Regions from separate parts of the Streptomyces sp. NPDC092296 genome, predicted to be linked through region 1. Evidence: riboswitches for the same ligand, from Rfam matches in the RefSeq annotation. Region 1 holds a riboswitch; each other region holds the start of a gene.

What was found. Region 1 has a riboswitch for thiamine pyrophosphate ahead of thiO (glycine oxidase ThiO). Riboswitches for the same ligand answer to the same signal wherever they lie in the genome.
Region 2: it holds a riboswitch for thiamine pyrophosphate, as region 1 does, so the genes downstream of both, thiC (phosphomethylpyrimidine synthase ThiC) here and thiO (glycine oxidase ThiO) in region 1, are expected to answer to the same signal.
Region 3: it holds a riboswitch for thiamine pyrophosphate, as region 1 does, so the genes downstream of both, ACIQGZ_RS01985 (purine-cytosine permease family protein) here and thiO (glycine oxidase ThiO) in region 1, are expected to answer to the same signal.

The regions. Positions count from the first base shown of each region.
Region 1 is NZ_JBIVRB010000003.1:213,189-223,287, forward strand. Features, by position in the region: gene ACIQGZ_RS11385 (thiazole synthase) at 1-298, opposite strand, end outside; gene thiS (sulfur carrier protein ThiS) at 302-544, opposite strand; gene thiO (glycine oxidase ThiO) at 541-1,704, opposite strand; TPP riboswitch at 1,698-1,811, opposite strand; gene ACIQGZ_RS11400 (GH1 family beta-glucosidase) at 1,916-3,271, opposite strand; gene ACIQGZ_RS11405 (carbohydrate ABC transporter permease) at 3,325-4,212, opposite strand; partial or broken gene ACIQGZ_RS11410 (carbohydrate ABC transporter permease) at 4,205-5,128, opposite strand; gene ACIQGZ_RS11415 (ABC transporter substrate-binding protein) at 5,121-6,431, opposite strand; gene ACIQGZ_RS11420 (NAD(P)/FAD-dependent oxidoreductase) at 6,770-7,990, shown strand; gene ACIQGZ_RS11425 (Rv2175c family DNA-binding protein) at 8,082-8,447, shown strand; gene thiE (thiamine phosphate synthase) at 8,452-9,117, shown strand; gene ACIQGZ_RS11435 (DUF4180 domain-containing protein) at 9,157-9,582, shown strand; gene ACIQGZ_RS11440 (polyprenyl synthetase family protein) at 9,576-10,099, opposite strand, start outside.
Region 2 is NZ_JBIVRB010000001.1:339,045-349,143, reverse strand. Features, by position in the region: gene ACIQGZ_RS01600 (metallophosphoesterase) at 1-118, shown strand, start outside; gene ACIQGZ_RS01595 (hypothetical protein) at 361-1,257, shown strand; gene ACIQGZ_RS01590 (hypothetical protein) at 1,456-2,283, shown strand; gene ACIQGZ_RS01585 (class IV adenylate cyclase) at 2,433-2,972, opposite strand; gene ACIQGZ_RS01580 (hypothetical protein) at 3,001-3,273, opposite strand; gene thiC (phosphomethylpyrimidine synthase ThiC) at 3,981-5,780, opposite strand; TPP riboswitch at 5,774-5,883, opposite strand; gene ACIQGZ_RS01570 (YibE/F family protein) at 5,976-7,259, shown strand; gene ACIQGZ_RS01565 (hypothetical protein) at 7,310-8,065, opposite strand; gene ACIQGZ_RS01560 (SigE family RNA polymerase sigma factor) at 8,137-8,691, opposite strand; gene ACIQGZ_RS01555 (DUF5326 family protein) at 9,040-9,240, opposite strand; gene tenA (thiaminase II) at 9,397-10,086, opposite strand.
Region 3 is NZ_JBIVRB010000001.1:432,002-442,100, forward strand. Features, by position in the region: gene ACIQGZ_RS01965 (bifunctional DNA primase/polymerase) at 922-1,614, shown strand; gene ACIQGZ_RS01970 (DUF5926 family protein) at 1,952-2,947, opposite strand; gene ACIQGZ_RS01975 (ATP-binding protein) at 3,102-3,740, opposite strand; gene ACIQGZ_RS01980 (glycerophosphodiester phosphodiesterase) at 3,942-4,841, opposite strand; gene ACIQGZ_RS01985 (purine-cytosine permease family protein) at 4,950-6,314, opposite strand; TPP riboswitch at 6,337-6,467, opposite strand; gene ACIQGZ_RS01990 (S1C family serine protease) at 6,633-8,213, shown strand; tRNA gene ACIQGZ_RS01995 (tRNA-Ser) at 8,257-8,345, shown strand; gene ACIQGZ_RS02000 (hypothetical protein) at 8,847-8,969, opposite strand; gene ACIQGZ_RS02005 (protein-L-isoaspartate(D-aspartate) O-methyltransferase) at 8,992-10,099, opposite strand, start outside.

The DNA.
Region 1 (10,099 bases):
CCAGCTTCACCCAGTCGGTGCCCAGCGCCTCGCGGGCCAGCCGCGCGGTCAGCACCGCCTCGCCCGCCGTGAAGCAGCCGGCCGTGTTGGGCAGCACCTGGACGCCGTTGCGGGCCAGCACCTCCAGCACCGAGCCCTTGACCGTCGGGTCGACCCTGCGCATCGCCACCGTGGTCAGCTCGGTGCCGGAGACCCGCAGCGCCTGCTCCAGCACCTCCAGGCTGGGGGCGCCGCCGGTGCCCATGATCAGCCGGGAGGTGAACGTCGTCCCGGCGATGGTGAGTGTGTCGTCCGCCATGGCTCAGCCTCCCTGCACCGCGGTGAGGATCTCGATCCGGTCGCCGTCGGCCAGCGTGGTGGCCTGCCAGGCGCCGCGCGGCACCACGGCCTCGTTGACGGCGGCGGCCACCCCGGCGGGCGCGGCGCTGACGGTGGCCACCACCTCGGCCAGGGTCCGGTCGGCCGGGACGCGGCGCGGCTCGCCGTTCACCGAGAGGGCGATCTGCGGGGCCGCAGCGGCTCCCGGGCTGTCGTACGGGCTCATCGCAGGGCCTCCTGAAGGGTGTCGCGGGTGAAGCGGGAGGGCAGGAAGGGGACGGCCGGCTCGGGCAGCCGGCCGGTGGCCAGGTACTCGGCCACCAGGTCGCCGGTGACCGGCGTCAGCAGCACCCCGTTGCGGTAGTGGCCGGTCGCGGCGACCAGGCCGGGCAGCGCGGTGGGGCCGAGCAGCGGCGCGTTGTCCGGCGACCCCGGCCGCAGCCCGGCGCCGGTCTCCACCAGCGGCAGCTCCGTGATGCCGGGCAGCAGCTCATGGGCGTCCCGCAGCAGCTCGTACACGCCGCCGGCGGTGACCGTGGTGTCGTGCCCCAGCTCCTCCACGGTGGCGCCGATCACCAGCTCGCCGTCGGCGCGCGGCACCAGGTAGATGTGCCGGCCGCGCACCACCGCGCGCAGATTGCGGGAGAGGAACGGCGCGTACACCGGCGGCACCCGCAGCCGCAGCACCTGCCCCTTGACCGGACGCACCGGCGGCAGCACGCCGTCCGGCAGCCCCGGCAGCAGATGGCTGCGGCTGCCCGCCGCCAGCACCACCTGGTCGGCGGTGAACTCCGTGCCGTCCTCGGCCAGTGCGCCGACCGCCCGGCCGTCCGCCACGGTCAGCCGGGCGGCGGCCGACGCCACCAGGGTGACCCCGGCGCGGCGGCAGGCCGCCACCAGCGCGGCGCCCACCCGGCGGCCGTCCACCTGGTGGTCGTCGGCGACATGCAGGCCGCCGCGCACCGAGGGGGCGAGCATCGGCTCCAGGCGGCGGCACTCCCGGCCGGTCAGCCAGCCGGAGTCCAGCCCGAGCCGCTGGTGGAAGTCGTACAGCTCGCGCAGCTCCGCCCGGTCGTCGGCGTCCAGCGCCACCGCGAGGGTGCCGCAGGCGCGGTAGCCGGTGGGCAGGCCGGACGCCTGCTCCAGCTCGGCCGCGAAGTCGGCGTACCGGGCGTTGGAGGCCATCCCCAGCCGCAGCAGCGGCTCCTCGCCGTACTGGAGCTCGGTCACCGGCGCCAGCATCCCCGCCGCCACCTGCGCGGCGCCGTGCCCGGGGTCGGGGTCGAGCACGGTCACGGCGAGGCCGCGCTGCGCCGTGCGCCAGGCGACGGCCAGCCCGATGATCCCACCGCCGACGATCAGGACGTCGGCATGCGTGCGTGCCAAGATTCGGATGCTCCCTTCGCCGGCATGACCCGGATCAGGTTCGGACGGTCGGAGGCCGCCGCAGCCTCCCTCTCAGCCCGGTGCGCCGGGCTCCCGTGTTCATGCTCCTCCCACCATAGCGCCGCCCCGTGGCGGGCCCGAAGGGGCCTGCCACGGGGCGGCGGGTGGGTGCACCGGGCCGGCCGTCCGCCGGCGGCGGGCCCGGCGCGGCTCAGTCGGCCTGCCGGGTCCGCGCGCGGTGCGCGGCGATCAGCTCGGCGTAGCGGTGTCCGCTGCTCTTCACGGTGCGCTGCTGGGTGTCGTAGTCGACGTGGACCAGGCCGAAGCGCTTGTCGTAGCCGTACGCCCACTCGAAGTTGTCCAGCAGCGACCAGGCGAAGTACCCGGCCAGCGGGACGCCCCGGGCGACCGCGCGGGCGCAGGCGGCGAGGTGCTCCTCCAGGTAGGCGGTGCGCTCGGGGTCGTGCACCGAGCCGTCCCGGCCCACGGTGTCCTGGTACGCCGAGCCGTTCTCGGTGACGTAGACGCGCTGGGCGCCGTATTCCTCGGAGAGCCGCACCAGCAGTTCCTCCAGGCCGGGGCCGTGCACCTCCCAGTCCATCGCGGTGCGCCGGGGGTCCGGGCCGGGCTGCTGCCGGGCGTAGGGGACCGGGCCGGTCGGGTCGTCCGCGATGATCTGCCGGAAGTAGTAGTTCAGGCCCAGCCAGTCCAGCGGTGCGGCGATGGTCTCCAGGTCCCCCGCGCGGATCGGGAGGTCCACCCCGTACAGCTCGACCATGTCCTGCGGGTAGCCGCGCCCGTGGATCGGGTCCAGCCACCAGCGGTTGGTGTGGCCGTCGGCCCGCAGCGCGGCGGCGCGGTCGGCGTCGCTGTCGCTGGCCGGCTCGATCGGGCTGAGGTTGTTGACGATGCCGACCTGGGCGCCGGGGCAGGCCGCGCGGACCGCCTGCACGGCCAGGCCGTGGCCCAGGTGCAGGTGGTACGAGGTGCGGACGGCGGCGGTGAGGTCGGTCAGCCCCGGGGCCATGTGGCCTTCGAGGTGGCCGATCCAGGAGGAGCAGAGCGGTTCGTTGAGGGTCGCCCAGTGGGTGATCCGGTCACCGAGGGCGCCGGCGACCACCGAGGCGTACTCGGCGAACCGCTCGGCCGTCTCGCGCTCCGGCCAGCCGCCCCGGTCCTGCTGCACCTGCGGCAGGTCCCAGTGGTACAGGGTGGGGAAGGGGGTGAGTCCGGCCTCCAGCAGCGCGTCGGTGAGCCGGTCGTAGAACGCCAGGCCGGCCGGGTTGACCGGGCCGCCGGCCTGCGGCATCACCCGGGGCCAGGCGATGGAGAACCGGTAGGCGTCCAGGCCGAGGCCCTTGGCCAGGCCGACGTCCTCCGGCCAGCGGTGGTAGTGGTCGCAGGCCACGTCCCCGGTGTCGCCGCCCGCGACCTTGCCGGGAGTGTGGGAGAACGTGTCCCAGATGGACGGAGATCGCCCGTCCTCGTTCACCGCCCCCTCGATCTGGTACGCGGCGGTGGCCGCGCCCCAGACGAAGTCGTCGGGCAGAGCACTCAGGTCGTTCACAACAGGCCTTTCGATGAGGGTCGTTCGGCGCCGGGTGTCCGCCGGCGCGGGTGTCACTTGACGGCTCCGGCGGTGAGTCCGGCGACCAGGTAGCGCTGGAGCAGCAGGAAGCCCGCGACGACGGGGACGCTGACGACCAGCGAGGCGGCCATGACCTGGTTCCAATACACGTCGGTCTGGGTGGCGTAGCCCTGGAGCCCGACGGCGAGGGTGCGGGTGTCCTCGTTGGTCAGCACCGACGCGAACAGCACCTCGCCCCAGGCCGTCATGAAGGAGTACACGCTGACCGCGATGATGCCGGGCCGGGCGGCCGGGACGATCACCTGGATCAGGGCGCGGACCGGCCCGCAGCCGTCCACCAGTGCGGCCTCGTCCAGGTCGCGCGGGATGGAGTCGAGGTAGCCGACCAGCATCCAGATGGAGAACGGCAGCGAGAAGGTGAGATAGGTGAGGATCAGCCCGGTCCGGCTGCCGTAGAGGTTGAGCCCGGTGCTCTGGCCGATGTTGACGAAGAGCAGGAACAGCGGCAGCAGGAAGAGGATGCCGGGGAACATCTGGGTGGAGAGCACCGTGGTGGTGAAGACCCGGCGGCCCGCGAACCGGTACCGGCTCACCGCGTACGAGGCGAGGATCGCGACCACGACCGACAGCACGGTCGAGCTGATCGACACCACCAGCGAGTTGATGAAGTACCGGCCCAGCGGGACGGTGTGCCAGATGTCGATGTACGGCCGGATCGTGAAGCCGCTCGGTATCCAGCGGAACGGCTGCTGGACGTCCCGCAGCGGCTTCAGCGACGAGGTGATCATCACCAGCACCGGCGCCAGGGTGAAGACCGCCAGCAGGGTGAGCAGCACCCGCCGGGTCCACCGGAAGGAGGCGGGGGCCGCCATCGCGGAGGGGACCGCGGCGGCGGTGCCGCGCTTCGAATGACTAGGCATCGGCACCCTTCCGGCGAGAGGTGAAGAACAGGTAGATCGCCGTCACCACGAGCAGGAACAGCAGCAGCAGGACCGACATGGCCGAGCCGGCGCCGAAGTTCCAGGTGACGAAGGAGGACTGGTAGATGTGGATGGAGATCAGGTCGGCGGCTTCCGGTGCCGACTTCCCGAACAGGACGTACGGCGTGTTGAAGTCGTTGAACGTCCACAGGAAGAGCACCAGCACCAGCACCTGGTTGACCGGCCGCAGCGACGGCAGGGTGATCTTGCGGATCTGCTGCCAGATCCCCGCGCCGTCCATCGCCGCCGCCTCGTACAGCTCGCGCGGGATGTTCTGTAGGCCGGCCGTCAGGGTGAGGAAGGCGAACGGCCAGGAGCGCCACACCGAGACGACGACCAGGGCGGTGAAGCTGTTGCCGCCGATCAGCCAGAACGGCCGGTCGGAGGTGAGGTGCAGCTGGTCGTGGAGGACGTGGTTCACCAGGCCGGTGTCCCGCTGGAACATGAACGACCAGGTGATCACGGCCGCGTAGACCGGCAGCGCGTACGGGATCAGGAAGAGCGTGCGCAGCAGGCCCCGGCCGCGGAAGGCGTCCTGCATCAGGACGGCCGCGACCGTCCCGATGAGCCAGGACAGCCCCACCGACAGCACCGTGAAGCAGCAGGTCACCCAGAAGGAGTGCAGCAGGGCCTGGCCGACCGGGGCGTTGAAGTCCACCGCCATCCGGTAGTTGCCCAGCCCCTGCCACGGGGCGCCCGTCCAGTTGTGGATGTAGAACTGGGTGAGCTGCTTGAAGCTCATCATGGCGCCGACGATCATCGGTACCACGTGGATGAGCAGTTCCAGGATGAGAGCGGGTATCAGGAGCAGATAGGGCAGGCCGATCCGGCGCAGTCGATCGCGCACGTCAGGAAGCCGGCATCTGCTGCTGGGCCTTGGTCAGGCGGTCCTTGACCGTGGCGTCGGTGATCGGCTTGCCGGAGGCGGCGTCCGCCAGCAGCTCCTTGACGGCGGTGCCGACCAGGGTCTCGAACTGGCTCTCGTCGGCGACCTGCGGCATCGGCGCGGCGCTCTTGGAGAGCACGCTGGAGAGCGCCTTCAGGTCGGGGGAGGCGAACGCCGGGTCGTCCTGGACCGACTTGACCGACGGCAGCGAGCCGTAGGTGGAGTTGAGGATCTTCTGCTCGGCGTCGCTGGTCATGAACTTCACGAAGTCCAGCGAGCCGCTGAGGTTCTTGGTGTTCTTGAAGACGGCCAGGTTGATGCCGGCGACGATGGAGTTGACGGCGGTGTCGCCGGAGGCGTCGGCGGTCTGGAACGGGATCGGGGCGACGCCGTAGTCCTCGGCCTTCATGCCGTGCGACTTCAGCGACGAGGCGGCGGCCTGCCACATCAGCATGGCGGCCTTGCCGCTGGCGAAGTCGGTGACCGACTGGTTGGCGGCGTACTCGGCGTTGCCGGGCGCGGTGATCTTGTCCTTGGCGATGAAGTCGGCGTACTGCTTGACGGCCGCCACGGCGCCGTCGGAGGCGAAGTCCGGCTTGCCGGAGGCGTCGAAGAAGGGGGCGCCGTGCTGCTTGCCGAGGACGAAGACGTTGTGGATGTTCTCCGAGAGGTTGCCGCCCTCGATGGCCAGGCCGAAGTGGCCGTCCTTGGTGAGCTTCTTGCCGTCGGCGACCAGCTCGTCCCAGGTGGTGGGCGGCGCGGCGATGCCGGCCTCCGAGAACATCTTCTTGTTGTAGTACAGGCCGTAGGCGAGCGAGTACAGCGGCACCGCCGCCGGGGCCTGGCCCGCGGCGCCGGCCGAGGCGATGGTCGACGGGAGGAAGCGGTCCTTGCCGCCGATCTTGTCGAAGGTCGCGTCGTCGAACGGCAGCAGCGCGCCGGTGGCCTGGAGCGAGGCCGACCAGGTGTTGCCGATGTTCAGCACGTCCGGGCCCTGGCCGGACGCGGTGGCCGCCAGGATGCGGTTCAGCAGGTCGGACCACGGGATGACCTCGAGCTTGACCTTGATGCCGGTCTGCTTCTCGAACTTTCTGAGTTCCGGCTCCAGGACCTGCTTGTCGTTGTCCAGGCTGGTGCCCTGGTTGCTCGCCCAGTAGGTCAGCGTCTTGGGGGCACTGCTGCTGCCACCGCTGGAGCCGCTGCTACAGGCGCTGGCGGTGATGGTGAGGGCGGCGACGATGGCAGTGGCGGCGGCGAGCCTGTTGGTACGCATGGCTGAGTGCCCCTTCCAGGGGTGCTGGGTGATCAAAGCCGGCGGCTTCACGGCTTATTTCAGGGCGTGATTTAACTCGTGCGCAAAGTGCGGCGTCAAGGCCCCGTGACGCGCCGACGAGCCTACGTAACGGACCCATACCGCTGCGGCCCCCCGCGCTTCCCCCGCCAACCTCCGCTCCCACCTGCGCAGATACCTCCCCGGCCGACCACGCCGCAGGCCACCGGGAGCCGCGCCGAGTCGCAATCGTTGTACAGCGGAGACCCCAACCCCCCACCGGGCGGCCCGGATCGGCGCCCACCCGACCCGCCCCCGCCCCCGCCCGCCCCGAGCGTTAGATTGACCCGGTGGCAGAGCCGAGGAGTACCGACCGGATCGTGATCGTCGGCGCCGGCGTGGCCGGCGCCCGGACCGCCGCCGCGCTGCGCGAACACGGCTGGACGGGCCGGCTGACCCTGCTCGGCGACGAGCCGCACCCGCCGTACGACCGCCCACCGCTCTCCAAGGACGTCCTGCTCGGCAAGGCCGACGCCACCACCTTCGACCTCGACTGGGCCGCCCTGGACGTCGAACTGCTCACCGGCCACCGGGCACTGCGGCTCGACGGCGCGGCCGGCGCCGTCCTCACCGACCTCGGCGCCGTCCCCTACGACCGGCTGGTCGCCGCCACCGGCGCCTCCGCAGTGCCGCTCCCCGGCGCGCTGGGCGTCCCCGGCGTCCACCTGCTGCGCACCGTCGACGACGCGCTGACCCTGCGCGCCGCGCTGCGCCCCGGCGCCCGGGTGGTGATCGTCGGCGCCGGCTGGATCGGCGCCGAGACCGCCACCGCCGCCCGCGCGCTCGGCTGCGACGCCACCGTGGTCGAGGCCGCCGCCGAACCGCTGGCCGGGGCGCTGCCCGCCGAACTCGGCCGGATCGTCCGCGACTGGTACGCCGCCGCCGGGATCGCCCTGCGCACCGGCGCACCGGTCGCCGGGGTCGAACCCGGCGCCGTACACCTCGCCGACGGCAGCACCCTGGCCGCCGACGCGGTGGTGGTCGGCGTCGGCGCCCGGCCCGCCACCGGCTGGCTCGGCGACTCCGGCGTCACCCTGGACGACGGCGGCGCGGTACTCACCGACGCCCGGCTGCGCACCACGCTGCCCGGCGTCTGGGCGATCGGAGACTGCGCCTCCTTCCCCTCCGCGCGGTTCGGCACCCGGCTGACCGTCCAGCACTGGGACAACGCGCTGCACGGCGCCGGTACGGTCGCCGCCGACCTGCTCGGCTCGGACGCGCCGCCGTACGACCCGGTGCCGTACTTCTGGTCGGAGCAGTTCGGCCGGATGGTGCAGTACGCCGGACACCACCCCACCGCCGACCGGCTGGTGTGGCGCGGCTCGCCGCAGGAGGCGGGCTGGACGGCGCTCTGGCTGCGCGGCGAGGCCCTGGTGGCGCTGCTGGCCGTCGACCGGCCGCGCGACCTCGCCCAGGGCCGCCGGCTGATCGAGCGCGGCACCCCGCTGGACCCGGCCGCCGCCGTCGACCCGGCCGTCCCGCTGAAGTCCGCCGCCCGCTGAGGCCGCCGCCGTACCGCCGGGCGCGGCACGGATGGACCGCCAACCGGCCCCGGAGTTACCCATCGGGCCCGCCGGATGGCAGTCTGGACCGGTGAGCGAGATCGATCCCAAGATTGAAGCCCTTGTCCCGGCGTGGCTCTACCTGCCCGACATCTCCGAGCGGTGGGGGGTGGAGGTCACCCGGGTCCGCCAGATGGTCAAGGACCGCGACCTGATCGCGGTGCGCCGCGGCGAGAACAACGCCCTTCAGGTCCCCGCCGACTTCATCGGCGACGAGAAGCCCGTCAAGGGGCTGCTCGGCACCCTGACCGTGCTCAGGGACGCCGGATTCAGCGACGCCGAGGCCCTGGAGTGGCTCTTCACCGAGGACCCCAGCCTCCCCGGCACGCCCGTCCAGGCGCTGCGGGAGAACCGGGGCACCGAGGTCAAGCGCCGCGCCCAGGCGATGGCGGTCTGACCCGGTGACCGAACCGAACACCCACGCGGCGTCGGCCCGGCCCCAGCTGGCCGACGCCCGCCTCTACCTCTGCACCGACGCCCGCCGCGAGCAGGGCGACCTGCCCGAGTTCCTGGACGCCGTACTGGCGGGCGGGGTGGACATCGTCCAGCTGCGGGACAAGGGGCTGGAGGCCCGGGACGAACTGGCGGCGCTGGAGGTCTTCGCGGACGCCTGCCGCCGCCACGGGCGGCTGCTCGCGGTCAACGACCGCGCCGACGTCGCCCACGCCGCCCGCCCCGACGTGCTCCACCTCGGCCAGGGCGACCTGCCGGTGCCGCTGGCTCGGGCCATCCTGGGCGACGAGGTGCTGATCGGCCGGTCCACCCACGCCGAGGCGGAGGTGGACGCGGCCGCCGCCGAGCCGGGCGTGGACTACTTCTGCACCGGCCCGGTCTGGCCGACCCCCACCAAGCCCGGCCGCCACGCACCCGGACTCGGCCTGGTGGAGTACGCGGCCAAGCTGGAGACCGACCGGCCCTGGTTCGCGATCGGCGGCATCGACGCGGGCAACCTGGACCAGGTGCTGGCGGCGGGCGCCCGCCGGGTCGTGGTGGTCCGCGCGATCACCGCCGCCCCCGACCCGGGCGCCGCCGCCGCCGCCCTGGCCCACCGCCTCCGTACCGCCTGACCCCCTCCCGAGCCGGGCCCCCGAAGGGCCCGGCTCGCGGTGCCCCGGGGTACTGCCCCGGCCCGGCAGGGGCGCGGGGAACTGCGCGCCCAGCCACCGCCGACGGTCAGTTGTTGCCCGTACAGATCCCCCGCCTACCCGCCGTCGACGGGACCGGCCCGGCCCGGCAGGGGCGCGGGGAACTGCGCGCCCAGCCACTCCCGACGGTCAGTTACCGGCCGCCCGGCCGCCCGGCTCACGGAAGACCTCTCCCGGCTGAGCACCCGGGTCGCGGGCGACATCGTCCAGAAGTTCGCCGACTACCGGCTCCGGCTCGCCATCGTCGGGGACGTCTCCCGGCACACCGAGGCCGGCGGCGCGCTGCGGGACTTCGTCCGCGAGAGCAACCGGGGCGCCCAGCTCTGGTTCCTCCCCGACACCGAAGCCCTCCGCGCCCGGCACGCCCCGCCGCCCGGCCGTCAGTAGCGGCGAGCGGTCGCCGCCGACGCCAGCTCCCGAAGGGCGTGCCGCGCCCGCTCGTCGCGGAGCGGCGCCGCGTCCAGCGCGGCCACCGCCTCGGCCAGCAGCGCGTCGATCCGCCGCTCGATCCGCTCGGCCGCCCCGCTGCGCGCGATCACCTCGCGCAGCCGGTCCACCTCCGCCGGGGCCAGGTCCGGCGCGCCCAGCCGCTCGTCCAGCAGCCGGGCGTCGGCGGCCGGGCAGGACTCCATCGCCAGCGCCACCAGCAGCGTCCGCTTGCCCTCCCGCAGGTCGTCCCCGGCCGGCTTGCCGGTCACCGCCGGGTCACCGAAGACCCCGAGCTGGTCGTCGCGCAGCTGGAACGCCTCCCCCAGCGGCAGACCGAACGCCGAGTACGCCTCCAGCAGCGCGGGCCCGCCCCCCGCCAGCAGCGCCCCCACCTGGAGCGGCCGCTCCACGGTGTACTTCGCCGACTTGTAGCGGACCACCGCCAGCGCCCGCCGCGCCGCCCCGTCGCCCATCG
Region 2 (10,099 bases), on a different contig from region 1:
CCGACCGCCGCTCCGGATCACCGGCCCCCATGTGTACGCCGACGAGCTGGCCGTCGCCATGGACGGCGGCGTCACCATGGACGGCCGGCTGCTGGTCGCGCGGCTGCCCCTGGAGTGACCGGCGGCGGTGCCCGGTGAGGCCGAAGTTCCGGAAACGGACTGTTAACCCGTCAGGTCGCCGCCCTACCATCGAGACAACCGTCGAGGCCCCGGGCAGCGCACCCACCCGATCCGGACCGGCAGGCCGCCACCGGCCTGCGCAGCCGCAGCTCCCCACCCACGCAGACCGCAGATCCCGCACCCCAGACGCCGAGACGGCAGAACCACCACCTCACCCTGACGGAGCAATCGGGGGGCAAGATGAACACCGCTCCGCACCTGCGGCCAGAAGACCGACCGGACTTCGAGCGGGTCCTGGACCAGGCGCTGCGCGCCGACGGCATCCGCCAGGCGCTGCGGGCGCCCGGCGCGCACCTGAACGCCGAACAACTCCGCACCAGGGCACTGGCCGAGATCGGCGGCATCGCGGCCGCCGCGGCCGTGGAGTACCACGAGTACACGACGCTGCGTGACCGCGTCCGGGACGGCGCCGTCCGGCCGCACGGCGTGGCGGGCGCCGCCGCCCGGCCGACTGCGGGAAACGGCGCCGGGGCCCTGCCGGTGCTGACCGTACTGGCGCCGATCCTGGCCTGGGCCGCCGCGCTGATCTTCCTGCTGCTCGGCTACAGCCTGCGCGCCGCCAAGCCCCGGCTGGTGTTCGCGGACGCGCTGATCACCGCGGGCTGGGTGGCCCTCGCCGTCGGCGCCGTCGCCATGGTCGCCGGTGTCATCGGACTGCTGATCACCGCGCTGCGGGACAGCTCGGCCCCGCCCGACGGCCAGGACCCCCGGCTGCACGCCGAACTGGCCACCACCCGGGACGCCTGGAAGGCGGCACTCATGGACGACGGCATACTGCCCTTCCTCCACCTCACCCTCGCAGCGGACACCCCCACCCGAACCGCCACCGACCGCCCTGCCACCGGCGCCGAACCGCCCATCAACGCGGCCACCGGCGTCGACCTGGTCCGCCGCCGCCCCCGGCTCGGCTACACCAGCCCCGGCTACACCAGCCCCGGCCCCGAGCCCACCCCCCGCCGCGACCGCGCCCACACCACCTTCTCCTCCCCCGAATACTCCAGCCCCAGCTTCAGCTCCCCCGACTTCACCAGCCCCGACTACGACGGCGCCCCCACCGACGCCCCCGGCCCCAACTGACCCGCCCAACCGCCGGTTGACCTTCCCCTGGGACTCGGGCGGAGCGGCCCGACCCGAGGAGGACCGTGGGCACGGAGCTGCTGCCGATCGGCGCCTCCGCCAGGGCGTCGGGGCTGTCGCCCGAGCCGCTGCGAGAACCGGGGCCGAACGAGACCGTGAAGCACCTCCGACTCGACTGGGTCTCGCTACCGTCGTTCCATGACAGATCTGCGCCGGGTGCCGGTTGACGAGGTGCTGGAACGGGTCGAGACCGCGTTGGGGACCCGGCTCGATCGGGCGACGGTGGTCCGCAAGCGTCGGTCCGTGGGCGCCCGCACCGAGCGCGGCACATGGGTTCGGATCGAGCGGCGCGGGTTGGATCGGATCGGCACCCAGGGCGGTGACGGCACACCTTCGGCCGAGGCGCTGAGCGGCATCGCGAAGCCCAGGTGGCTGGCCGGCATCGCGTGGCGAGACGAGGCCGAGCCGGCGATGTGGCGGGCTGACGAGACCGGGCTCCTGCGGTCCGAACCGGTGGGGTCCGCAGTCGTGGCGAACGATCCGGCACTGTCTTCCGGCTGGTGGGCGCAGCTGAACGCCTCACTGGATGCGCTCGCGCGGCAGCGGACGAACCGGATCGCCACTCCGGACACGGAGACGATCGACCAGGATCTGGTGGAACGGACGGTCCGTCAGGTGTTTCCGCGCGTCGATGCGACGGTGCGAAAGTGGTGCCCGGCGCATGCGGATCTGAACTGGGCGAACGTGACGGCACCCGAGTTCTGCATCTTCGACTGGGAGGACTGGGGCATGGCCCCCCGCGGATTGGACGCCGCCACGTTGTGGGCGGCGTCGCTCGCCGTACCGGCGCTGGCCGATCGCGTCCGCGTCGAGCGGAGCACCGACTTCGCGAGCCGGGACGGCAAGCTGATGACGCTGTTCGTCGCGGCGAAGATCCTCGGGCCGTACGCGCATCCCGAGGACCCCCACCTTGAAGGGGCCCGCGCGCTGGCGGAGCAGGTGGTGAAGGAGCTTCAGGCGGACTGACGCAGGAGCTGCCGGTAGGTAAGGAGGACCCCAGCGTGCTCCAGTCCGCCACGCGGCTCCCGCAGGTGCTCGGCGTCATCAGTGCCGACCGCCACCGCCTCCACCCCAGCTTCAGCTCCCCCGACTTCACGGGCACTGGGCCCTCCCTGTCACTCGAACGTCAGGCGGGGGATGGACGCGATGTCGATGCCGTACCGGCGGTAGACCGCCGTGGTGTTCTCGCTGGTGAGGTCGTTCACAGACAGGCCGAGCGCGCGGACCGTGTCGTGGACGTGCCGTCCGCTGTTGCCCTCCACCTCCAGGTACGGGGGGATGAGCGGCCAGTGGTCGATCTCGATGGAGGCGCCGTTCAGCGACCAGGAGGAACGGCGGTTCTCCTGATAGGCCCGGGGCTCGTATCCGAGCTTGGCGAGGATGGCGTTCGTCGCGTCGAAGTCGCCGACGATGGTCTCGGTCTCCGTCACTCCGTCGATGGCGTCGTGGTCCAGGATCTCCTTGACGCACAGGGTTACGGTGCTGCCGTTGTCCCGCAGCCTCACCCAGGTGCCGGCCTTGCCGGGGATGTCGTAGACGTAGCGCCGCTGAAGTCGGTCGGCCAGGTGGCCGGCACCGGCTGTGGCGAGCACGTCCCGGATCTCCTCCGGGTCGACATTGAGGATCTTCGCCTCGTACTCGACTTCAGTGGTCATGCTGGAGTTCCCTTCGCTGTGGGAGAGTTCAGGTGACGGAGCGAACGATGCCGGCGATCTCGACAGCGGCCTCATGCGGCGTCAATCCGGTGGCGTCCACGACCGTGAGGCCGAACCGCTCGTAGCTGGTCACCGTGGTAGCGACGTTGTGCTCCTCGCGCTGGTGCCAGTAGCCGAACGCGCCTCTCTCCTGACGCTGGAGCAGGCGACTTCGGCGCGTCTTCTCGTCCACCACAAGGAGGACAGCCACGTCGGGCAGCAGGACGCCGTTCGGGTAGACCGGCTCGCTGTCGTGCCCCATCGCCTGGTGGGTCGCTATCGTCCGGGGAAAGTAGCTCTCCAGAACCGCCGACCGACCCGTCTCGACGGCCGCCCTGACCTTCCTCGGACTTCAGATGGTTGGCCATCATCCACCAGTGGTAGCGAGCAGCGACGTTGCGGGAATCATCCACCTCCCGCCGCATATGCGGGAACGTCGGCAGGTCGTCTGTGATGTGCGCTGCCCCGAGCAGTTGGGCGACGACGGGTGCGATGGTGCTCTTGCCGCCGGCGCTGAGGCCGTCGATCGTGACGAACGTTCCGAGCTTCATCATGCGCTCCCCGAGTGAGGAGGCTGGGATGACGGGGCGGTGTCGTGTCGCGCCCTTTGGTTACTGGGCGAGGCCCAGGCGTTCAAGGAGGACGGATTCACCAGCTTCTCCCCGACCAACTGCCGTGCCAGGAGCAAGGCCGCGTGCACGCCAACGGGCTACCAGCTCGGTGCGCGGGGACGAGCACCTCAAGGCACTCCGGCAGGGCCTCACGCCCCACCTGACCAGCCGGGTCGTCCGCCAGCTCAACCAACGGTCCGGCGAAGTCGCGCGCCAGAAGGCGTGAGCCCGTCCCGACTCGAACGATCCCGTGGCTCCGCCATCGAGGCAGGCGATCGGGGTTGTACGGCCCGCCGGCGAAGCACTGCGCTGGGAAGCCCCTCCTGCCTCCCAGCGCAGTGAACTCAACGGGCTGGTGTCAGTCGGTGAGGGGGAGGTAGACGCGGTTGCCGTTGGCGGCGAACTCGCGGGACTTGGCGAGCATGCCGGCGGCGATCTCGGCCTCGGTGGCCGGGGTGTCGGGGGCGAAGGTCTCGTTGATGGTGCGGCTGATCTTCATGGAGCAGAACTTCGGGCCGCACATGGAGCAGAAGTGGGCGGTCTTGGCGGGTTCGGCGGGGAGGGTCTCGTCGTGGAAGGCGCGGGCCGTCTCGGGGTCGAGGGCCAGGTTGAACTGGTCCTCCCAGCGGAATTCGAAGCGGGCGTCGGACAGGGCGTCGTCCCAGGCCTGGGCGCCGGGGTGGCCCTTGGCGAGGTCGGCGGCGTGGGCGGCGATCTTGTAGGTGATGACGCCGGTCTTGACGTCGTCCCGGTCGGGCAGGCCCAGGTGCTCCTTGGGGGTGACGTAGCAGAGCATGGCCGTGCCCCACCAGGCGATCATGGCGGCGCCGATGCCCGAGGTGATGTGGTCGTAGCCGGGGGCGACGTCGGTGGTCAGCGGACCGAGGGTGTAGAAGGGCGCCTCGTCGCAGATCTCCTTCTGGAGGTCCATGTTCTCGCGGATCTTGTTCATCGGGACGTGCCCCGGGCCCTCGATCATCACCTGGACGTCCCGCTCCCGGGCGATCCGGCCCAGTTCGCCCAGGGTGCGCAGCTCGGCGAACTGGGCGTCGTCGTTGGCGTCCGCGATGGAGCCGGGCCGCAGACCGTCGCCCAGCGAGTAGGTGACGTCATAGGCGCGCAGGATGTCGCAGAGTTCCTCGAAGTGGGTGTAGAGGAAGTTCTCCCGGTGGTGGGCGAGGCACCAGGCGGCCATGATGGAGCCGCCGCGCGAGACGATGCCGGTCTTGCGGCGGGCGGTGAGCGGTACGTGGCGCAGCAGTACCCCGGCGTGCACGGTGATGTAGTCGACGCCCTGCTCGCACTGCTCGATCACGGTGTCGCGGTAGACCTCCCAGTCGAGTTCCTCGGCCCGTCCGTCGACCTTCTCCAGGGCCTGGTAGAGGGGGACGGTGCCGATCGGGACCGGGGAGTTGCGCAGAATCCACTCGCGGGTGGTGTGGATGTTGCGGCCGGTGGAGAGGTCCATGACGGTGTCGGCGCCCCAGCGGGTGGCCCAGGTCATCTTCTCCACCTCCTCCTCGATGGAGGAGGTGACGGCGGAGTTGCCGATGTTGGCGTTGATCTTCACCAGGAAGTCGGTGCCGATGACGGCCGGCTCCACCTCGGGGTGGTTCACATTGACCGGGATGACGGCCCGGCCTCGGGCGACCCGGTCCCGGACGAACTCCGGGTCCATGCCCTCCCGCAGTGCGACGAACTCCATCTCGGGGGTCACCACGCCCCGCTTGGCATAGCCGAGTTGGGTGACGGCGGCCCCGTCGCGGGCCCGCAGCGGGCGGCGGGGGCGGCCCGGGAAGACGGCGTCCAGGTTGCGCAGGCCGCCGCGCGGTGCGGTGGGCCGCAGACCGTCGTCCTCGGGTTTGGGCGCGCGGCCCTGGTACTCCTCGACGTCGCCGCGCTGCCTGATCCAGCCGTCGCGCAGCGCGGGCAGTCCGCGCCGTACGTCGGTCTCGTACGCCGGGTCGCCGTATGGCCCGGAGGTGTCGTACAGCGGTACCGTACGGCCGTTGCCGAGGTGGACCTCGCGGTATGGGACCCGCAGGTCGGGGCGCGAGCCGGTGCGGTACGCCTTGTGCCAGGCGGGTGTCGGGTACCCGGTGGCGCCGGTGGACCGGTTCCGGTCGTGGTCGTGCTGCTGTGCTTCGTGCGTGGTCATCGGACCCTGCTCCCTACGCCGGCATTACCCGGTCAGGTTCTGCGGTCGGCACAGCGTTCAGTGCCCTCTCAGCCCGGTGCTCCGAGCTCCCGCGTCTGCATCAGATGCGCCCCACCGTAGCCGTCCGGCGCCGCGCACCGCCAGGGGGCCCGGCCGTGGTTCCCTTGGTGTCGACCCACCCCGGAAGGACATCCCGTGGCCGACGTCGACGAGCAGCACCCGCACCGGGACGGCCACGGCCATGCCCACCACCACGGCCCGGCGGCGCCCGCTTCGGCGCGGCTGCGGCGGGTGATCGCGGCGGTGCTGGTGCCGTTCGCGGTGGCGGTGGTGGCGGGGCTGGTGGTGCTCTGGCCGGGGGGTGTGCCGCCGCACAGCGCGGGCCCCGCCGGGGTCGGCTTCGACCAGAGGACGGTGCACGGCACGGTGGTCGCCACCGCGCAGGCGCCGTGCACCGGGGACGCGGGCAAGCAGGACTGCACCAGCGTGTCGGTGCGGCTGACCAGCGGTGACAACGCCGGGCGTACGGTGCGGCAGACGCTGCCCCCGGACGGGAACGGCCGCTGGTCGGCGGGCGACAAGGTGATCCTCACCGACTCGCCGGACGCGCCGGCCGACCTGCGCTACGCCATCGCCGACGCGGACCGGGCGCTGCCGATGGCGGTGCTGGCCGGGATCTTCGCGCTGGCGGTGGTCGCGGTGGGCCGGCTGCGGGGGCTGACCGCGCTGGTGGCGCTGGTGGCGAGCTTCGCCGTGCTGGCGCTGTTCATCCTGCCCGCGGTGCTGCACGGGCAGAATCCGCTGCTGGTGGCGGTGGTCGGCGGCAGCGCCATCATGCTGGTGGCGCTCTACCTCTGCCACGGGCTGTCGGCCCGCACCTCGGTGGCGGTGATCGGCACCCTCTCCTCGCTGGCGCTGATCGGGGTGCTGGGCGAGCTGTTCATCGGGCTGACCAAGCTGACCGGCAACACCTCGGACGAGACGGCGCTGGTGCACTCGCTCTATCCGGGCATCCGGCTGGACGGGCTGCTGCTGGCGGGGGTGATCATCGGTTCGCTGGGCGTACTGGACGATGTGACGGTCACCCAGACCTCGGCGGTGTGGGAGCTGCGGGCCGCCAACCCGGGGCTGGGCGCCCGGGAGCTGTACCGGGCCGGCATCAGGATCGGCCGCGACCACATCGCGTCGACGGTGAACACCCTGGTGATGGCGTACGCGGGCGCCGCGCTGCCGCTGCTGCTGCTGTTCTCCATCTCGCAGCGGGGGGTGGGCACGGTGGCGACCAGCGAGATCGTTGCGGAGGAGATCGTACGCACCCTGGTGGGCAGTATCGGCCTGGTGGCCTCGGTGCCGGTGACCACGGCGCTGGCCGCCCTGGTGGCCTCCCGCGACCGGGTGCCGGGCGGCTCGGTGCCCGCCCCGGGGACCGGCGTACCCAGGGCGGGCACGGGCCGGGCCCGCCACCGCGTACGGCGGTAGCCGTCGCATACGGCGGTAGCCGTCACGTACGGCGGGCCCGGCCCGGTCCGTCAGAGCCGGGCCACGATCCGGCCGGCCTGGTCGTAGACGGTGACGACCACGGAGCCGGGCCTCGCGTCCTTGTCGAGCGTCGGCCCGACCACATAGCCGCTGGCGTAGCCGGGGCGGCCGGGGAGGGTGACCACCTGGGCGTCCAGCGTCCGCCCGGCCACCGCCACCGTGATCCGGGCGACCCGGGCGGGGCCGATGTACAGCGGCGTGTAGAGGGCGCGCCGGCTGTCGCCCAGGGTCTGCAGGCTGACGCTGCCCGCCTGCTGGTTGCCGTCCCCGACGCTCTTGCACTCCGGCCGGCCGTGCCCTTCGACCAGGCAGCGCTCACTGCGGGTCAGGTACATCCGCTGCCCCAGCCCCACCGCGAACCGCTTCCCCTCCGCGACCACCCGCACCGTCGGGGCCGCCGACCGGCCGGCGGTGGCGCCCGGTGCGGCGGCGGCCCCGACGGACGGCTGATCCGCCACAGTGGCCGCGGCCACCGGGTCGACCGGGTCGGCCGCGCCGCCGCGCAGCCCGACCGCCAGCGCGACCGGGGTCGCCACCACGGCGGCGACGGCCAGCGCGACGGCGGTGCGCCGCCGCGCCCGGACGCCCCGGCCGCGCCGGACCACCCGGGCGAGCGGGACCGGTGCGACCGTGAGCAGTTCGGCCTCGGTGGCCAGGGCGTACCGCAGCCGGTCCCCGTCGGCCGACTGGTCGCCGCCGTGGCCGTGGCCGTCCGTACCGATGTCCATGCCCGGGTTGGTCTCCATGCCTGCGGGTCCTTCCTTATAACGGGTCATCGGGGATCGCGTCATCGGGTATCGGGTCATCGGGTATCGGGTCATCGGGCCGCCTCCGCCGCGTAGTCGGCGAGCTGCGGATGGCTGCGCAGTTTGGCCAGCGCCCGGCTGGCCTGGCTTTTCACCGTGCCCGGGGAGCAGCCGAGCACCTGCGCGGTGTCCTGCTCCCCGAAGTCCTCCCAGTAGCGCAGCACCACCACGGCCCGCTGCCGGGGCGGCAGCGAGGCCAGTGCGGTGAGCAGCGCGGACCGCTGCTCCAGCCGGTCCTGGGCGCCGTCCCGCGCCGCCCGGTCGGGCAGCCGGGGCATCAGCAGCTGGGTCACCCGGCGGCGGCGGTACCGGCTGACGTTGTTGTTGACCAGCGCCCGGCGGACGTACAGGTCGGGGTTGTCCAGGCGCCGGATGCGGTCCCAGCCGGAGTAGACCTTGGCCAGGGTCGCCTGGACCAGGTCCTCTGCCTCGTGGTGGTCGCCGGTGAGCAGGTACGCGGTGCGGACCAGCCGGGTCCAGCGGGCGGCGGCGAATGCCTCGAAGTCCGGGGCGGCGCCGGTGTCGGCGCTCCCGGTGCTGGTCGCGGTCCTGATGTCGGCCTCCACCCCTGCGGCGCCCGGGTGCGGCCGTTGCCGTCCGGGTGTGTGCGGTCGGATCGGTGGCCCGGTCGTGCCCGCGCGGACGGCGGGCTCCCTCACTGCGGTCGATGGCACGGTGCTCCCTGTGGCTCGTGCGGATGTCGGTCGGTTCGGGAGCGGGCCCACTCCGACCTGTAACACCCGTGTGGGAGCCGTCGGGTTGCATGACGCCGCAGCCGTTCTCCGCGACGGCGGACCGATCAGGCCCGTACACGCAGGGGCCACACAGGCAGCGACCCAGACACGCAGCGGCCCGGAAACGCAGGCGCCCGCACACCGGGCGGTGTGCGGGCGGGCGCCTCGGGCTGTCGGCAGCTAGTGCCGGGCGGCCTTCTTCACCAGGATCACCACGGCGGCGGCGATGCCGACCACGATCAGCGCCTTGACCGCGAAGGCGATGATGGCGCCAACCAGGCTGAGCACGGCGAGCAGCACGTACCACGCCACGATCAGGACCAGGATCGGTACGACCACGTTGCGCACCCACGAGGGCAGCGACTTCCAGAACTCAGCCATGTCCGTTCCTTCTCTCCCCTCGGACCGGCTCCTGCGAGGCCGCGTCCCGTCCGCTGTGGACACTTCGATCGTACGGGGGCCCCGCAGCGCAGACGAGGGCCGTCGGCCCCGAGAAGACCCGGACATTCCCCTGATCCGGGCCTCCGGGCCGACCCCTCACACCGGCCAGCGCTCGCCGCGCCAGGCGGCGTCCCAGAACATCCACTCATAGCGGGTGGTGGTGGTGAAGTGCTCGGTCGCGCGCCGGCGCTCCGCTTCCGAGAGCTCCTCACCGATCCGGTCGGTCAGGTCGAGCACCCGCCGCACCACGGTCTGGAACGCCTCGTCGCCGTAGGTGGCGATCCAGCGGGCGTAGAGCGGGTCGGGCGACGAGGCTTCCAGCAGCCGCTCCCCTACCTTGGCGTACACCCAGTAGCAGGGCAGCACGGCGGCCAGCGCCTCGGCGAAGGAGCCGCCGTACGCGGTGGCCAGCAGATAGCTGGAGTAGGCGCGGGTGGTGGGCAGCACCGGTTCGGCGGAGGCCGCCGCCGCGTCCGAGCCCAGCGCGGACATGAAGTCGGCGTGCATGCTCTGCTCGGCGGCGATGGCCCCCACCGCGTCGTCCGCGAAGGCCCGGACGTCCTGCTCGGTCGGCGCCTTGGCCGCGCACACCGAGAGCGCTCGGGCGTAGTCCCGCAGATAGTGCGAGTCCTGCACCACGAAGTGGCGGAACGCCTCCCGGGGCAGCGTGCCGTCGGTGAGCCCGGCGATGAAGGGGTGCGTGAGGATGGCCGCGTAGGCCGGCTCCGCCGCCGCCCACAGCTGCTCGGTGAACGGTATGGCCTGCGGTCGGCCCTGCTCGCCCATCGGGTCTCCCTAC
Region 3 (10,099 bases), on a different contig from region 1:
GCGCTGCGGGCGCGGGGCCCGGGGCCGGGGGTGGTGGTGCCATGGGTGCCGCAGCGCGGGGCGGTGGGCTCCGACGCGGTGAAAAGAGTCACTTTGCACCCCGGTGTCATGCCATAAGGCAATTAATGACCCCACTTCTACACAGGCCGGTCGGGGCATGTCCAGAACTGCGGTGCTGCCGGATCGCTGGTGTCCCGGCTCCGAAAACTTGGCCGAAAAGCATGGGTTCGCATGATCACTCCGGTATGTGTGAATGGCTATGCATTGCTCCGCAAAATTCCAGCTCCCGGAGGGTCTTCGGCCGGCCGGGCCCCCGGCGGCCGATCGGCGGTGGCAATCGGCCGCTCCGGTCGCTCCGGTCGCGCCGGCCGATCGGGCGGCGTGGACCGCGCGACAGCGGAGAGGCGAAGCAGCGGGGGCCGGGCAGGCGCGATCGAGCGGACGGAGCGAGCGTGGCGGGACGGATGGGCACGGGCGTTCGGCGGCGGTGTCCGGCGGGGCGCGCCCGGTCCGACCCGGTACCACGCACAGGTGCGACCTGCGGACAACCGGGTATCAGTCATCCATACGGTGGAACCAGCGCACGGCGTGCGACGTCACTCCCGAAGCTGAGGGATTCTCGGCCGGGAGGTCATCGGCTGAGCGGATCGCGGCCGGGAGGGCCCACCCCTCCTGAGCCGTACCGCCCTTCGCATCCTCCGGAGGGCGTCCGCCGCAAGGAGAAATCCCGAAGCATCCCCCGGACGGCGGGCGGCAAAACCCCGACGGCGGTGCCGGTGTGCATTCGCCACCATTCGCCACCCCCCGCCACGTATCGAAGTCGGCGTCGGCCATGGTGCGCTTACGGTTGCGTGCTCTTGCGAAGTCGTCCCATTTGTCACTGTCCGATCCTCAACGGTCACGGGAAAGGAACGAGCGCACATGCGCGAGATCCTCGGAAGGCGACGGAGGAGCAGGTCGGCACTGCCGGCTGCGGCCCTGACGTGTGCGGAGCAGTGGAGATGGCCCGTGGTGCCGGGCGCGGGCGTGCAGCCGCGCCAGCTCCGCGACCGCTTCCCGGACCGGGCGGAGCGGGGTGACCGGGCGGCCCGCAGTTGCGTCTGCCCGCGCGCCGACTGTTCGGTCCCCGGGGCGCATCCCTACGACCCGCCGCTGCTCGCGGCCACCACCGATCCGCAGATGGTCCGCTGGTGGTGGTCCCAGCGGCCGGACGCCCCCATCGTCGTCGCCACCGGCGGCGCCGTCGCGGCGGTGAGCCTGCCGGCCGCCGCCGGCGCCCGGGTGCTGGACTACTTCGACGCGCTGCGGGTGCGCACCGGCCCGGTGGCGGCCTCGGCCACCCGCCATGTGCTGCTGGTCGCCCCGTACAGCTTCGACGAACTGGGCGAACTGCTGGTGCGGCAGGACTGGGTGCCGACCTCGCTGCGCTACCACGGGCCCGGCGGGTACGTGGTGCTGCCGCCGTCCCGCACCGGGAGCGGCCAGGTGCACTGGGAGCGGCCGCCGGTGCCGGGGCCGGGCGGCGTGCCGTGGCTGCCCAGGGTCGGGGACCTGCTGGAGGCGCTGGTCGCGGCGAGCACCGCGACACCGGACGGCAGCCGACTGGCGTACTGAGCGTGCGGCACGGCAGGGCAGGGCGGCGGGGAGTGGCGGCCGGTATGGACACGGCCGGAACGTAGAGCGCCCGGCCGCTGGCGACGGGGGATGCACCAGCGACCGGGCTGTTTAAACGGTAACAAGGATCGGGCGATCCGCAAATTCCCCCGGGGGCGTACGCCCGTTGAATTGCGGGCGCCCGGCTGAAATGTGACCAGAATCACTCCGACCCGGCTCCGACCCGCCGGATTTCCAGCCTATTTCGCCGTGACACCGGCCGCTCGCCGGGCCGCCCCCGGAGCGGCCGCCCGGCGGGCCGGGGTCAAGGGTCAGGTCAGGGTTCAGGGGTCAGGGATCAGCCCAGCGTGATCTGACGGTTCACCAGACCGGCCCGCGTCCGGCGCTGCTCCGGGGTGAGCGGCTCCGGGGCGGCCAGCACGGCGGCGAGCCGCTCCGCGAAGGCGGCGGCCGGCTTCTCGCAGTCCGCCGCCGACATCTCCAGCGGCAGGTCCCAGACCGGCACCGTCAGCCCGTGCGCCCGGAACGAGCCCACCAGCCTGGTCCCCTCACCGAGCGAGGCCTCACCGGCGGAGGCCAGTCGGGCCAGCGCGTCCAGCAGTTCCTCCTCGGGGTGGGTCATCACCCAGCGCAGGTGGTTCTTCTCCGGCGTCCCGCACCAGTACGCCGAGTCCAGCCCGTGCACCTGCTCGGTGGGGATGACCGCCGCGTTCGCCCGCTCCAGCGACGCCGCCACCTCACCGGTGGCCGCCTCCGAGTCCTCCAACCAGAACTCGAACCCGCTGTGCACGGTGGGCTCCAGCGGCGCCGACAGGTCCAGCAGGTCCTGGAGGCGCGGACCGCCCGGCGCCGGGCGGCGCGGCGGCACGGGGTTGCCGGGCTCGGTCGCCAGCGCCTGCTCCAGGGCGTCGGCCAGGTCCCGGCTGACATCGCCGGACGAGGACTGCGTCTGTAGCCCCAGCAGGATCGCGCCGTCCGCGCGGCGCAGCGCCGGCCAGGCCATCGGCAGCACGGTGGCCAGCGTCACCGACGGCACCTCGCCGTCGGCCGCCAGGCCCTGCCGCAGCGTCAGCGGCGCGGTGGCGGCGGGCACCAGCTCGCGCAGCGCCACCCAGTCGGCCTCGCCCGGCAGCCCCTCGAACGGACGCTGCACCAGCTGCTGCACGGCGTGCGCGGCCTCCCGGCCGTGGCACGCCTTGTACCGGCGGCCGGAGCCGCAGGGGCAGGGCTCGCGGGCGCCGACGACCGGGATCGACCCCGGGTCGGCCGCGGTCGCCTGCGGTGCGGCGGCGGGCTTGCGCTGGGATGCCTTGTCGGCGGCCTTCTTGGCCATGGTGCGGGTCTCCCCAATGCGGTGACGCTGTCGGCGATGCTTTCCGCCCGGAAGCGTAGCCGGGTGCCCGGGTCAAGGGGCCGCTCCGCCGCGCGTACGGCGCCGGTGGCGGCCGTCGCCGGGAGGTGAGCCGTCGCCGTGGGGTGAGGACGGGTCAGGCGATCCGGTCGGCCGGCTTGCGGTCGGCGGGGGAGAGCGGCGTCACGGTGGGGCCGCCGCGCCGGGCGTGCCGGGCCCGTACCGGCAGTACCGCCCAGACCGTCACCTCGCCGGGCGCGTCGTCGCGCACCCCCCAGTCGGCCGCCAGTCGGCCGACGATGCTCAGGCCCCGGCCGCCGCGCGCGGTGAGCGAGGGCCGGGCGCTGCGCGGCCTGGTCGGTGCGCCGCCGTCGACGACCTCCAGGGTCAGCAGCCCGTCGCTCTGCACCAGCCAGCGGACCAGCACCCCGCCGACATCCTCGGCGTCGTCGCCGCGCACCGGGACCGCCCCGGCCGGGTTGCCCTGCGCCGGGTTGCCCTGCGCCGAATTGTTCAGGACCGGGTTGTCCAGGGCCGAGTTGTCCAGAGCCGAACTGTCCAGGTCCAGCAGCGGGGCCAGCGGCCGCGCATGGCGGCAGGCGTTGCTGAGCAGTTCCGAGAGGATGAGCACCGCGTCGTCCACCACCGGGTCCGGCACCTCCCGGTCGCGCAGCTCCCGGCGCAGGCGGCGCCGCGCGGTGCTGACGCTGGCCGGCCCGTGCGGCAGGGCCATGGTCGACGAAGTCGGCACATCCTGCGCCATCACCAAGGACACCCCCGATACCTCCTTCGCCGCATGCCTGCGCATGCCGAATGGTGAATGCCCACCCGGAATGCGGCGGAAACAGGATGCGGGCGATCACCCCAAGTCGTAAGAAGACAGACATGGCGGTTTCCACGACAGGTCATCCGATGATTACGCATTGTCGTAGAAGAGGAATGCACCCATCCACCGCCCGGAACAGCGCCTAAACGCTCAGCGGCCGAGCTGGTCCAGCACCTCGCGCGGTCGATTGGTGATCACCGCGTCCACCCCGAGCCGCAGGCAGAGCTCCACGTCGGCCGGGTCGTCCACCGTCCACACATGCACCCGGTGGCCCGCCCGGTGCAGCCGGGCCACGAACCCCGGATTGGCCCGCACCAGGTCGATACCGGGCCCGGCGATCGACACCCCGGGCGGCAGCGAGCCGTCCCGGAAGCGCAGCGGCAGCCGCTCCATCAGGAAGACGGTGGGCAGGCTCGGCGCGGCCTGCCGCACCCGGCGCAGCGACAACTGCGAGAAGCTCATGATCCGCACCGGGGAACGCTCCCCGGCCCGCGCCGGATCGGTGCCCGCCAGCCCGAACCGGTGCAGCACCCGCAGCAGTTCGGCCTCCACCCGGCCCGCGTAACGGGTCGGGTGCTTGGTCTCGATGGCCAGCTCCACCCGCCGCCCGGCGTCCGCGACCAGTTCGAGCAGCCGCTCCAGGGTGAGCACCGCGGACCGCTCCGGATCGGCCACCGGCCCCGTACCGGTCGGCCCCGTACCGGCCGGTGCAGGGGCCCGGTCGGGCGCCTCCGGCTCCTCCGGCGGCAGCGCCTCGTCCTTCCAGGAGCCGAAGTCCAGCTCGGCCAGGTCGGCCAGCTCCAGGGTGGAGACCACCCCGCGCCCGTTGGAGGTGCGGTCCACCCGGCGGTCGTGCACGCAGACCAGATGGCCGTCGGCGGTCAGCCGCACATCGCACTCCAGCGCGTCCGCGCCCTCCTCGATCGCCCGGCGGTAGGCCGCCAGGGTGTGTTCGGGGACGGCGCCGGAGGAGCCCCGATGGGCCACCACCCGGACGGTCGAGCGGTTGGGTACGGCGAGCGGCACCGGCGGCGCCGCCGCGGCTGCCATGGCTGGGGCTGTCCTCACCCGTCCCAGCGTACGGGCGGCCGCGCCGCGCCCCGGCGAGGCCCGGTGGACGTCCGGGTGAACGTCCGGCGACGCCCGTACGACCGGGGGTTACGCCCGGCCCGCGTCCCGCCGGGTCAGCGGCGTCAGCGCCCAGGTGACCAGGGCGGGCACCAGGAAGGCGAAGAGCGAGGCGGAGGTCCACTCCTGCGGGGTGAAGTGCGCCCAGCCGTGGACGTGGTCCCAGAAGCCGGCCCACCAGCCGCCGATGTCGGACGGCGAGAGGAACTGGTACGTCGCGAAGCCCAGCAGCCACGGCAGCAGCATCAGCGGCCGGCCCGGGGCGGACTCGGACAGGTCCCAGCCGCCGCGCCGGCCGCGCCCCAGGTAGTAGTCGACCGCGAGCACGGCCAGCAGCGGCACGAAGACCGAGCCGATCAGCCCCAGGAAGCCGTAGTACCAGCTGCCGAACTCCTTCACCGGCACCGCCAGCGCCGTCACCAGCACGCCGATCCCGACGGTCAGCACCCGCCGGTCCACCCTGGGGAAGAGGTTGTGGACGGACATCGCGGTCGAGTAGACGTTGGCGAACGACTGGTCCACCTCGCGCAGCACCAGCACCGCGAAGAACGCCCACCCGGCGGTGACCCCGAGGAAGGTGTCGAAGATCCGCGAGCTGTCGCCGTGCGCCTGGAGCAGCGCCATCAGCCCGAGCACGAAGCACCACACCTGCGCCACGGTGTAGCCGGAGAAGGTCCCCCAGAAGGAGGCACCGGGCGTCCGCGAGTGCCGGGTGTAGTCGGCGGCCAGCGGTACGAAGGAGATCGACACCGCCAGGACGTAGTCGGTGGCGCCCAGGAAGCCGTGCCAGTTGCCCGCCCCCGGGTCCGGCACCCCCTGCCGGGCCAGCTGGACGGTGAAGTACACCATCGCGGCGCCCACCGCCACGGCCACGTACCGGCGCAGCAGCGCGATGGCGCCCAGCGGCCGGATGGTCAGCGCGGTGGTGACCGCGCCCGCCGCCACCACGTACAGCCAGTGCCAGCCCCGGCCGTGGGTCATCGCCTCGGCGCCCATGGCGATCACGGTGAGCTCGTACACGCCCCAGCCGACGCACTGCACGATGTTGAGCACCGTCGGCAGGTACGACAGCCGGGTGCCGAACAGGCCGCGCAGCACCGCCATGGCGGGGGCGCCGGTGCGGGCGCCGATCACCCCGGCGACGGCCAGCATCAGGGTGCCGACGGCGGTGCCGACCACGATCGCGGTCGCGGCGGCGGCGAAGGACAGCGTGCCGGTGCCGGTGCCCAGTACGGTCGCCGCGCTGCTGAAGCCGATCAGGCTGATGCCCATGTTGGCCCAGAAGGCCGCCTGGTCGCGGAAGCCCAGTGGGCGGGGCGGGGTGGTGTCCAGCACCAGCGGGGCCTCGCCGCCGGGGTGGTCCGGCCCGGGGGCGGGCAGGGTGGAGGTGGACATGCCCGAAGGCGAGGACGATGAAGCCGTCACGGCCGATGCTCCCTACGCCGGCATTACCCGGTCAGGTTCCGGCGGTCGGCACCCCCTCGGCCCTGTACGGCCGACCGGTGCCCTCTCAGCCTGGTCGAGGTCCAAGCTCCCGCGTGTCAGTTCGACACGCCATGCTAGGCGTACCGGGCCGCCAGGCCAAGGCCGGGGCCTGCGGAGATCAGCCCCGGCTAAGGAACCCACCATCCGCACGGGTGTGCTGCTTACGGCATTCAGACGGGCGATGGGAAATGCTGTGTCCCAAGGTCCTGTCATCCATGGAGGTCGTCCGTGAGCACCGAGCACGAGAGTGGGTTCACCGGGCCGCAGGGGGCGCAGCCCGCCGGCGGCCAGGACGCGGTGGGTCCGGCTCCCGACCGTACGGCGCAGCAGCCCGCCGTGCCGTCCGCCGGTGCGCCGCCCGTCGCCCCGGTGGGCGGGCCGTCCGCGGCCGTCCCTCCGCCGCCGGCCGCGTACCCGCCGCCGCCCGCCCCGGCCGACCCCGGCGCCACGGCACAGCAGCCGCTGTCCGCGTACCCGCCGCCGCAGACGCCGGCCATGCCGGGCGCGGCGCCGTACGGTGCCGGTCCCGCGGCCGCCGTTGAGACGGAGGCCGACCGCGCGGCCTGGCCGCCGCCCAGCACTCACCCGTTCGGCGCAGGCCACCCGGTCGGCGGCTGGGGCGGCGGTGCGGACCACCCGGTCGGCGCCACCGCCGAGGGCAAGCCGCGCCGCCGCCGCAACGGCGGGCTGATCGCGCTGGTCGCGGCGGTGGCCATCGCCGCCGGGGGCATCGGCGGCGGGATCGGCGCCCTGGTGTCGGGCAACTCCGACTCCGGCAGCGTCGGCAGCAGCACCACCATCTCCTCCACCGTCGACCAGGCCGCCCTGAACCGCGCCCCCACCAGCGTCGCGGGCATCGCCGCCAAGGCGCTGCCCAGCACCGTCACCATCAAGGCGGAGGGCTCCCAGGAGTCCGGCACCGGCACCGGCTTCGTGTACGACACCGAGGGCCACATCCTCACCAACAACCACGTGGTCGCCCCGGCGGCCAACGGCGGCAAGCTCACGGTCAAGTTCTCCGACGGCTCCAGCTACGCCGCCTCGGTGGTCGGCCGCGCCGAGGGCTACGACGTGGCGGTGATCAAGCTCGACAACCCGCCGAAGAACAAGCTCACCCCGCTGCCGCTGGGCGACTCCGCCAAGGTCGCGGTCGGTGACGCCACCATCGCCATCGGCGCCCCCTTCGGCCTGGAGGGCACGGTCACCACCGGCATCATCAGCGCCAAGGACCGCCCGGTGGCCTCCGGCGACTCCACCGGCGCCCAGGCGTCGTACATGAACGCGCTCCAGACCGACGCCTCCATCAACCCCGGCAACTCCGGCGGCCCGCTGCTCAACGCGGGCGGCCAGGTGATCGGCATCAACTCCGCGATCCAGTCCACCAGCCAGGGCGGCGGCAGCCCGTTCGGCCAGACCGAGCAGGCCGGCAGCATCGGCCTCGGCTTCGCCATCCCGATCAACCAGGCCAAGTGGGTCGCCGACACCCTGATCAAGACCGGCCGCCCGGTCTACGCCATCCTCGGCGTGCTGCGCAACGACGACTACAACGGCGACGGCGCCCAGATCATGCCGTCCGACGTCCAGGGCACCCCCGCCATCACCCCCGGCGGCCCCGCCGACAAGGCCGGCCTCAAGCCCGGCGACGTCGTCACCAAGCTGGACGGCGTGCCGATCGACAGCGGCCCGACCCTGGTCAGCGAGATCTGGACCCACCGCCCCGGCGACAAGGTCTCCCTCACCTACACCCGCAGCGGCGAGACCCACACCACCACCGTCACCCTCGGCGAGCGCACCGGCGACAGCCAGTAGCTCACCCCCCACCCCGCCCCACCCGCTAGGCTGACCTCCGCCAGGAGGGCTGCCCGAGCGGCCTAAGGGAACAGTCTTGAAAACTGTCGTGCCGGGAAACCGTCACCGTGGGTTCGAATCCCACGCCCTCCGCAGCTAGCGATCCACAGCCGAGAGCCGGTGGCCCCACCCGGGGCCCCGGCTCTCGCCGCTCTCCAGTCCAGCCTGCCTCGGCCGTGATCTCGTCGCTGACCAGCGCGAGGGTTCCTGCCGGGGGTCGCCGCCGGCGCGGGAGGGTTAGCGGGCTGCCGACCGGAAGACCACGGTTGTGGCCACGAGCGTGACAGCCGCTGCGGCTACGGCAGCCGCGCATCCCTTGGTGCCCTGCTGGTTCGTGCCACCGACCCAGTGGCCCGACACCCACCGTCCGGACCTGGTCCGATGTCCCTTACGCCAGTGCTTCCTGGCCATCACGCCTCCCCACTCGACAAGAGCCTGCCAAGCAGCGTGCTGGGCGTGGCCGGCGGGAGGTAGGGCGCACACCGGGCGCCCAGAAGCGGGCACGGCCAAGAGGTGGGGCGGAGGAAGCGCTGCCACGGAAGACGCGCCCGTTCGGTGCAGGGCTGGGCTGGCCGCTTCCTCGCCTCGGTGTGGTCAGCCGTGCTCGATGGCCACTGCGGCGAACAGAAAAGTTGCTGCGGTGAGAAGGACCAGGTGAAAGGCGTCGGCGGTCCACAGCCGCAGCCACATCAACCCGCCGCCCATCTTGGCTGCCAACTCCCGGGGCTGGTCGGGTGGCTCAGGGGGAGGGGAGGGGGTTGGTGGGGGTGGTGAGCCAGGGGTGTTGGGTGCCGTCGGGGTGGATGGTGAGGCCGAATTGGGTGAGTTCTGGTTGGCCCTGGGTCTGCCACCAGGAGAGTGCTCGTTCGACTTCGTCCCAGAGCCTGCGCGGACCTGACTGGTAGACCGTGGCCGAGGGCGCGCCCTGCCGGAAGACGGCGTTCGCCCAGGAGCGGCCAGAGAGGTCGAAGAACCACGCCTGGGTGGTGGCGGCGTCGGTCTGGTTGGTGACGTGGGCGCAGTTCGGGACGCACAGGCCGGCGATGAAGCGGGCTGTTCCGTATCGGCCGCCCAGGTCGTCGGGTCCCAGCCGTGTCGTGGACCGGTGGGCGTCGCCGGGGTAGGCGGGGACGTGGTGGCGGAAGCGGTTCCAGTCCAGCCGCTGGCCTCGCAGCTTCATGAACTCGACCGGTCGCAGGAACGGGCCGCTCGCGCTGCCGTCCGCGTTCACGGTCAGCTTGACCAGGACGTCCCCGTTGCTGTCGTAGTCCGTGCCCCAGGGCGCGAGGATCACGCCGTCCGGGCGGGTCTGCCGCAGCCAGGTCACGGGGATTCTCCGGACGCCCGCCGTGACGATGACGCGATCGTAAGGAGCGCCGCGCTGCCAGCCGAACTCGCCGTTGGCCCGGACGATCTCGGGGTGGAGTCCGACCCGGGCCAGGGCCGTTCGGGCCTCTGCCGCGACGTGGGCGTCGACTTCGACGCTGACCACGTTTTCGCTGCCCAGTCGATGGGAGAGCAGTCCCGCCGTCCAGCCCGGACCGGTGCCGATCTCCAGCGCCCTCATGCCTGGTCGGACGTCCAGGTCGCGGAGCATGGAAGCGACGACGGACGGCATGCTCGCGGAACTCGTCGGTACGGCGCCGGGGACGTTCCCTTCGTGCTTGCCGTCGTCCCACTGGGTGACCAGGGGTACGTTGGCGAATGTCTGGCGTAGCCATTCGTCAGGATCATCCGCTTTGTCCACAGCGACGCTCTGGCCAGTGGCCATGTCGAAGGCCCATACCAGGGCCGGCAGGAGGAGTGCGCGCGGCACGGCCTTGAAGCAGTCGACCCAGTCGGGTGTC